DNA from 2 places in the Mesorhizobium sp. PL10 genome. Region 2 is predicted to be linked to the other one. Evidence: riboswitches for the same ligand, from Rfam matches in the RefSeq annotation. Region 2 holds a riboswitch; the other holds the start of a gene.
The links. A riboswitch is a leader RNA that binds a small molecule or an ion and turns the genes downstream of it on or off. The one in region 2 is predicted to bind S-adenosylmethionine.
Positions count from the first base shown of each region.

Region 1: it holds a riboswitch for S-adenosylmethionine, as region 2 does, so the genes downstream of both, ACWGTO_RS19945 (O-succinylhomoserine sulfhydrylase) here and metX (homoserine O-acetyltransferase MetX) in region 2, are expected to answer to the same signal.

Region 1 is NZ_JBSKBR010000012.1:21,208-25,619, forward strand. It holds gene ACWGTO_RS19935 (ABC transporter substrate-binding protein) at 1-414, opposite strand, end outside; gene ACWGTO_RS19940 (2'-deoxycytidine 5'-triphosphate deaminase) at 516-1,610, opposite strand; SAM riboswitch at 1,690-1,767, shown strand; gene ACWGTO_RS19945 (O-succinylhomoserine sulfhydrylase) at 1,825-3,015, shown strand; gene ACWGTO_RS19950 (glycosyltransferase) at 3,055-4,209, opposite strand.
Region 2 is NZ_JBSKBR010000001.1:420,498-424,909, reverse strand. It holds gene ACWGTO_RS02140 (prephenate/arogenate dehydrogenase family protein) at 1-300, opposite strand, end outside; gene hisC (histidinol-phosphate transaminase) at 306-1,415, opposite strand; SAM riboswitch at 1,562-1,639, shown strand; gene metX (homoserine O-acetyltransferase MetX) at 1,700-2,869, shown strand; gene metW (methionine biosynthesis protein MetW) at 2,928-3,542, shown strand; gene ACWGTO_RS02120 (macro domain-containing protein) at 3,556-4,017, opposite strand; gene ACWGTO_RS02115 (DUF1330 domain-containing protein) at 4,152-4,412, opposite strand, start outside.

The sequences.
Region 1 (4,412 bases), on a different contig from region 2:
CGTCTTGCCGGCTAGGGCGGCCGGTTCGGTGGAGGTGAGGTCGCTGTCCTTCGGCGCCACAAGCGCCAGCGGCGTGGTGTAGTATTTGTTGGTGAAGGCCACCTGCTTCTTGCGCTCCTCGGTGATGCTCATCGAGGCGATGATGGCGTCGAATTTTTTCGCCTGCAGCGCCGGAATGATGCCGTCCCAGTCCTGGGTGACAATCTCGCATTCAACCTTCATCTGCGCACAAAGCGCATTGGCGATGTCGATGTCGAAGCCTTCGACCTTGCCGTCCGCGGTGATGGTATTGAAGGGCGGATAGGCGCCCTCAGTGCCGATCTTCAATTTTTCCTGCGCCTGCGCCAGCGAGCCGGCCGCCATCACCAGCATGGCAGCGCCGGCTGCCGATATGATCCATCTTGATATCTGCATTTTTGGTTCCCCTTACGCGCCGGTCTCTTGCCGGCCACCGAAAGGCAGCCAAGCATGGCGGGGCAACGCAGGCAAGTATTTTGCCTGACGGTGATCGAGGTTCACCCGGCGGTGCGGAAATGCTTGGAGAGTTTCAGGCCTTGCGCCTGGTAGTTGGAACCGAGATCGGTGCCGTACAGCGCCTGCGGCCGCTTCAGCATGTGCTCGTAGACCAGCCGGCCAACGATCTGGCCATGGTCGAGGATGAACGGCACTTCGTGGCTGCGCACTTCGAGCACTGCCCGGCTGCCGGTGCCGCCGGACGCCGAATGGCCGAAGCCGGGATCGAAGAAGCCGGCATAGTGGACGCGGAATTCACCGACCAGCGGATCGAAGGGCGTCATCTCGGCGGCGTAAAGTGGCGGCACGTGCACCGCCTCACGGCTGACCAGGATGTAGAATTCGTCGGGATCGAGCACCAGTTCGCCGGCGCCGCTCTTGTAGAGCGGCTCCCAGAAATCGACGACGTCCTGCGCGGCGCGCTTGTCGACGTCGACCAGTCCGGTGTGATGCTTGCCGCGATAGCCAACCAGGCCGTTCTGATCGCCGTCGAGGTCAATGGACAGCGCAATCCCGCCGCCGGAAATGTTGGGCGGCTCGGTCGCCACCAGCATTTCCGCGTGGTGCAATTCCTTGAGTTCGCTCTCCGACAGGAGTGCATTGCCGGTGCGGAATCTGATCTGCGACAGCCGCGAGCCGGCACGCACGACGATCGGGAAGGTGCGCGGGCTGACCTCGAGATAGAGCGGCCCATGATAGCCGGCGGCGATCTTGTCGAACTCGTGGCCGCGATCGGTCATCACCCGGGTAAAGATGTCGAGCCGCCCAGTCGAACTCTTCGGATTGGCCGAGGCCGACACGTTTGCAGGCAGCGCCAGGCTTTCGAGCAGCGGCACGATGTAGACGCAGCCGGTTTCCAGCACCGCGCCCTCGGCGAGACTGAACTCATGCAGTTTCAGCCGATCGAGCTTGTCGGTCACCAGATGGTCGGGACCCGGCAGGAAGGAGGCGCGTACGCGAAAAGCCTTGTCGCCGAGCCTGAGATCAAGGCTGGCCGGCTGGACCTGGTCGGCGTCGAGCGCGCGCGGCGACTTCAGCGCGCCGGACTGAAACAGCGCGGAAATGTCCTGATCGGGAAGAATGCCTGTCTGCCGCAAAAGGCTGGCTCCGTTCCAACTGGTACAAACCTCTTAATGAAGCCGGCAATTGACGCAAGCATGACTGAGGTCTAAAGGGTCGTTATCCCGTGGTGATTTGGCCGGTCGGCTTGCAGCCACGTTAAACAAGTCGCTAAAGGACCGTCGGGCCGCAAGGCCGTATGGACCGGTTGCGACTTTCGCGGCCGGTTTTTTTGTGTCTGGAACAAAAACGATGAGCACCAAGAAGCGTAACTGGAAGCCTCAGACCGCACTCGTGCACGGGGGAACGCTGCGTTCCCAGTTCGGCGAAACGTCAGAAGCGATGTACCTGACCCAGGGCTATGTCTATGAGACGGCACAGGCCGCCGAAGCCCGTTTCAAGGGCGAGGAACCGGGCTTCATCTATTCGCGCTACGCCAATCCGACCGTCGACATGTTCGAAAAGCGCATGTGCGCGCTGGAAGGCGCCGAGGATGCGCGCGCCACGGCATCGGGCATGGCGGCGGTGACGGCGGCGCTTCTTTGCAGCGCCAGGGCCGGCGATCACATTGTCGCGGCGCGCGCGCTGTTCGGCTCCTGCCGCTGGGTGGTCGAGACGCTGGCACCGAAATACGGCATCGAGGCGACGCTTGTCGACGGCACCGACATCGCCAACTGGGAAAAGGCGGTGCGGCCGAACACCAAACTGTTCTTCCTGGAAAGCCCCACCAATCCGACCTTGGAAGTAGTCGACATTGCCGCCGTCGCGTCGCTGGCGACCTCGATCGGCGCCAGGCTGATCGTCGACAATGTCTTTGCCACGCCCTTGCAGCAGAAGCCCTTGCTGCTCGGCGCCCACATCGTCGTCTATTCCGCCACCAAGCACATTGACGGCCAGGGTCGCTGCCTGGGTGGCATCATCCTGTCGGACAAGAAGTGGATCGACGAGAATTTGCACGACTATTTCCGCCACACCGGTCCGAGCCTGTCGCCGTTCAACGCCTGGACGCTGCTGAAGGGCCTGGAAACATTGCCGGTGCGCGTGCGCCAGCAGACGGAAAGTGCGGCCAGGATCGCCGATTTCCTGGCCGGGCAGCCGCAGATCGCCCGCGTCATCTATCCCGGCCGCGCCGACCACCCGCAGGCCGATATCGTCAAGAAGCAGATGATCGGCGGCTCGACGCTGATCTGCCTCGACGTCAAGGGCGGCAAGCAGGCGGCTTTCGCCTTGCAGAACGCGCTCGACATCGTGCTGATCTCCAACAATCTCGGCGACGCCAAGAGCCTGATCACCCACCCGGCGACGACGACGCACAAGAACCTCAGCGACGAGGCGCGCGCCGAGCTCGGCATCGGGCCGGGAACGCTGAGGCTGTCGGTTGGTCTCGAGGATACGGATGATCTGCTCGATGACGTCGAGCAGGCGCTGAAGGCGGCCAAGTAGCGGCCTGGTCCGAAAAGCAAGGCAAAAGCCCGGCGTCGATCAGGCGCCCGACGAGGCCTCTTCCAGTTCCGTCATCGCCTTGGTGCGGATGGTCATGGCATTGCCGCGCCATTCGACCGCGCCGCCGAGCCAACCGCGCGCCCAGATGGCGGGAAGCATCACATCGCGCACGATCATGGCGGTGACGATGCGCGGCGACAAATACCAGCCTTTGGCCCAGGCGAGCAGGCATTCCGGCACGTAGGCAAAGGCCAGGACAGCCAAGGCCGTGGTGGGCAGGCTGACGCCGGCGCTTGCCGCTGCGACCAGCGCCAGCAGCAACGGCACCGCCGCGCCGGTCAGGATTTCGGGCGTGTAGAACAGCGGGAAGGTGACGCGGCGCAGCCGCGCCCAGCGCGTCTGGCGCGACCAGATCTCGGCAAAGGTGCGCTGGCCGAGCGGCTGTTCGAACGGCGAGGCAACGAGATTGACGTGCAGGCCGAGCCCATTGACCAGCTTGGTCGCGGCAGCATCTTCGGCGATCTCGGCGGCAAGCGCCTCGATGCCGCCATTGGCGTCAAGCATCGGCTTGTTCCACAGCATGCTCTTGCCCTGGGCAAAGCCGAGGCCAAGGGCTTCGCCGGCATATTGCCAGCGCGCCTGCAGCGTGTTGAGGAAGGCGCATTCGACCTCGGCCCAGAACCCATCCGGCCGCGAGCCGATCGGGGTCGAGCAGACAAGCCCGGTGTCCGGCCGCCAGGCCGCCAACAGATGCTGTACGTAGTCGACAGGCATCAGCACGTTGGAATCGGCCAGGATGACCCAATTGTGCTGCGCCGCCTGCCAGCCCTTGACGCAGTTGTTGAGTTTCGGATTGGCGCTGACCCGGTCATCGCCGACGAGGAGCTGTGCCGGAATCTCGGGATGGTGGGCGATTGCGGCGTTGATGAGCTCGACCACGGGGTCTTCGGCATGGGCGACGCAGAAGATCAGCTCGTAACGCGGCCAGTCGAGCGAGAAGGCGCGCTGAAGCGTCTCCCGCGTGAAAGCCTCCACGCCGCGCGACGGCACGACGATCGAGACCGGTGCCGCCTTTGCAGCGGGCGGCGTGATGAGGCGCGGCCGCTTCAGGCTAAGCGAGGCCAACACAATGCTGGCGAGGTTGGAGAGGAGCAGGAGTATCGAAAGCAGCGCTGCTATGACTGTCAGTTCCATCGAGATCTGGTCACTCCGGGAAAAAGCGGCCACGAGGGACCGTTTTCAACAGTTCGACAGAGCGCTGAGTCGCCCGACACGGTTCGTACACACCATCATTGTCATGTGTCACTCAAATGACATTGTTGTTCGGCACCTGCCCATGATGCCCCCACCAGGGGTCTGGCCAAGAATACGACGCGCACGGTTGACTGTGCGGGGGA
Region 2 (4,412 bases):
ACCGACATCGGTGAGGATGGCACCCTTTTTCAGCGCCGGCGCGATTTCCTCCGCCACCTCGCCCGACGAGCCAACCGGCACCGAAACGATGACAAGGTCGGCATCGCGAACCGCTTCTTTTGCGTCTGCGGTGTAGGATTCACCGAGACCAAGCTCCTTCGCACGCGCCAGCGTGGTCGGGCTGCGCGTCGCGATGGCGACATGCCTGGCCAGACCTTCGCGGCGGATGACGCGGGCCAGTGACGAGCCGATCAGGCCGATGCCGACCAGCGCGATTTTCTCGAACATCGGTGATGTCATGTGCTTCAGCTTTTCAGGAATGTCGTGAGCGCGTCGATGACGCCGCGATTGGCTTCTTCTGTGCCGACGCTCATGCGCAGCGCGTTGGGGAAGCCATAGCCGGTAACCCGCCGCAATATATAGCCGCGCTGGGTGAGATACTCGTCCGCTGCCTCTGCCGAATGCTTCTTGTCCTGCGGAAAGTGGATGAGCACGAAATTGCCGACACTCGGCGTCACCCTGAGGCCAAGCTTCGTCAGCTCTTCATTCAGCCAGGTAAGCCAGACCTCGTTGTGCAACGAACTGCGCTCGACATGGGCGCGGTCGCGGATCGCCGCGATGCCGGCCTCGATCGCCGTTGCATTGACGTTGAAGGGCCCGCGGATGCGGTTGATCGCATCGACGATGTGCAGCGGGCCATACATCCAGCCGATGCGCGCGCCGCCAAGGCCGAGCTTGGAGAAGGTGCGGGTCATGACCACATTCTGCGCGCTGCCCGCCAACTCGATGCCGGCCTCATAGTCGTTGCGTCGCACATATTCCGCATAGGCCGCGTCAAGCACCAGCAGCACATTGCCCGGCAGCGCGGCATGCAGCCGACGCACCTCCTGGAACGGCAGATAGGTTCCGGTCGGATTGTTGGGATTGGCGAGGAACACGATCTTCGTGGCCGGCGTAACCGCGGCCAGGATCGCGTCGACATCGGCGCGCTCCTCGGTCTCTTTGACCGCAACCGGCCTGGCCCCCGCCGACTGGATGTAGATCTTGTAGACCATGAAGGCGTGTTCGGTAAAAATCGCCTCGTCGCCCGGCGCCAGATAGGTCTGCGCCAGCAGGCCCAAAATCTCGTCCGAGCCGTTGGAACAGATGATGTTTGCCGGGTTGAGGCCGTGCACTTCGGCGATCGCCTCGCGCAGCCGCCTTGCGGTGCCGTCGGGATAGACGTCGAGCCTCGCGGCAACTTCACGCGCCGCCTCGATTGCCTTCGGCGACGGGCCGAGCGGGTTCTCGTTCGACGACAATTTATGGACCTTGGCGACGCCGGCCGGCGCCGTACTCTTGCCCGGCACATAGGCTTCTATGTCCATGATGCCCGCGCGGGGCGTCGGCCGTGCCTTGTCCGCTGTCTTGTCCATGTCGCAAATCCGTCTGAAATGCCGCCGTCCGGAGGCCGCAGCGGAAATACAAGCCGTGGCCGCTGTTGTCGAGAGGCTGCTGGGGTGTGCAATGCCTGGTCCCCACCCTGGCCGTTGACGCCGGGCCGCGCGAGTTCTAGAAGAACGCAACGTCCCGTGGTGATTTGGCCGGTCGGCTTGCAGCCACGTTAAACAACTCGCTAAAGGGCCGTTTGCGTGACGTAACCGGCTTTGCGATCGCATTGCCGGTTTTTTATTGCCTGACGGCGGGCAAGGAGAGTCACATGACCACGCTCCGCGCTGCAAAAACCAACAACGAGGCCGACAACCCGTCGAGCCCGGTGTTGCATTTCGGCGCCGACAAGCCGCTGAAGCTCGACGCCGGCACACTTCTGTCGCCGTTCCAGATCGCCTACCAGACCTACGGCGCCTTGAACGACGCCCGTTCCAACGCTATCCTGGTCTGCCATGCGCTGACCGGCGACCAGCATGTCGCCAGCACCAATCCGGTGACCGGCAAATCGGGCTGGTGGGAAGTGCTGATCGGCCCCGGCAGAATCATCGACACCAACCGCTTCTTCGTCATCTGCTCCAACGTCATCGGCGGCTGCCTCGGCTCGACCGGTCCGGCCTCGACCAATCCGGCCACCGGCAAGCCCTATGGGCTCGACCTGCCAATCATCACCATCCGCGACATGGTGCGGGCGCAGTTGATGCTGGTCGACCATTTCGGCATCGAAAAATTGTTTTGTGTGCTCGGCGGCTCGATGGGCGGCATGCAGGTGCTGGAATGGGCATCGTGCTATTCCGAGCGCGTCTTCTCGGCGCTGCCGATCGCCACCGGCGCGCGCCATTCCTCGCAGAACATCGCCTTCCACGAGGTCGGCCGCCAAGCCGTCATGGCCGACCCGGACTGGCATGGCGGCAAATATTTCGAGCATGGTGCGCGCCCGGAAAAGGGACTGGCGGTGGCGCGCATGGCCGCTCACATCACCTATCTGTCGGAGGCCGCCCTACACAGGAAATTCGGCCGCAATCTGCAGGATCGCGAAGCGCTGACCTTCGGTTTCGATGCCGATTTCCAGATCGAGAGCTATCTGCGCCACCAAGGCATGACGTTCGTCGACCGCTTCGACGCCAACTCCTACCTCTACATGACCCGTTCGATGGACTATTTCGACCTTGCCGCCGACCATGGCGGCCGGCTGGCCGATGCCTTCGCCGGCACAAAGACGCGATTTTGCCTGGTCTCCTTCACCTCGGACTGGCTGTTCCCGACGGAGGAGAGCCGCTCGATCGTGCATGCACTCAACGCCGCCGGCGCTTCCGTCTCCTTCGTCGAGATCGACACCGACCGCGGCCATGACGCCTTCCTGCTCGACGAGCCGGAACTGTTCGCCGCCATCAACGGCTTCATCGGCTCCGCTGCAAGGGCGAGAGGGCTCAGCGCATGACCCCGAAATATTGCAGACTTTTCGGCCATGGATCATGCGCCAGGCAAGGGGCGAAGCCATGAGCGTCAACCGCGCCCAGCGCGTCGACCTCGAAGTCGTCGCCGGCCTCATCCCGCCGCTCTCGCGGGTGCTCGACGTCGGCTCCGGCGACGGCCTGCTGCTCGAACTCCTGCAGGAGACCAAGCAGGTCGACGGTCGCGGGCTGGAACTGTCGCAGCGCGGCGTCAACGAGTGCGTGGCGCGCGGCCTCTCGGTCATCCAGGGCGACGCCGACACCGACCTCGAATTCTATCCCGACAAGGGTTTTGACTTCGTCGTCCTGTCGCAGACGCTGCAGGCGACCCGCAACCCGAAGCTGGTGCTGGACGAACTCTTGAGGATCGGCAACCGCGCCATCGTCTCCTTCCCCAATTTCGGCCATTGGCGGGTGCGGCTGTCGTTGTTCTTCAAGGGACGGATGCCGGTGACGGAGGACCTGCCCTATTCCTGGTACGACACGCCCAACATCCACTTCTGCACCATCCGCGACTTCGTCAACCTGGTCGAGGAGCTCGGCGCCTCGGTGGAAAAGGCGACCGCGCTCGACGGCAACGGCCAGAAGATCGGCCTGTCGATGCCATGGTGGTTCTGGAATTTCTTCGGCCAGCAGGCGGTGTTCTTGCTGAAGCGCTGATTCGCCGGAGACGCTACCCGGCGTACTCGACAAAGGTGTGATCTTCGCCAGCAAGCTCGCCCGCGATGATCGAGGCGATCTTTTCCCAGTCGCCACCGGCCAGGCCAGCGCCGATTTTCGGATAGCCGATGCGTTTGCCGGCGAATTGGACCTTGACTGCCCGCATGACCTTTCGGATCGCCTCATAGTCGGCTTTCATACCCTGCCCTTGCCAGTGGAATTGCGTGTAGCCGTTGACGATATGAAAGGTTCGGTCCCCGCGCCTGATCTCGGCGACCGATATGCGTCCGAGCTTGGCGGGATCGCCTTTCATGGTCGCGCGGTCGGCCGCATAGGCCTCGGGAAAGCGCTGCTTAATGGACAGCGCAATGCCTTTGCCCATCGCGCACTGGCAATTGCAGCCATGCACGACGACATCGAACCGCCCATCGAGCGCAAGTTGCAGCAGATCGCCGCGAATCGTCTGCATCGACATGGAAAACCGGCCTCCCAGTGACGGCGTTTCGCCCCCAGTTGGAGCGGGCAGTTTCCGCGTGCGCCTGTCTGACCGTCGCAAAACTGGGGTTTACGGGTCAATCGAATTCTCGATAGCTGCCGATTGATCTCCACCTATCCCAGCACGTCCGTGGCCTTGTGCGGGAGCCTGACACCGTCGGCGATGACCACATCGGCGTCGGAGTTGTCGGTGCGCAAGGCCAGAATCTCCCGATAGGCTGATGAATCGTACCAGCCGCGCGCATGTTCCTTGTCTGGAAACTCAATGATGATCAAGTGCCCGGACCAATCGTTCTCAATCACGTCCAGCTCGCCGCCATGAACAAGATAGCGGCCACCAAACGGTGCAAGTGTTGCATCGATCTTCTGCAGATA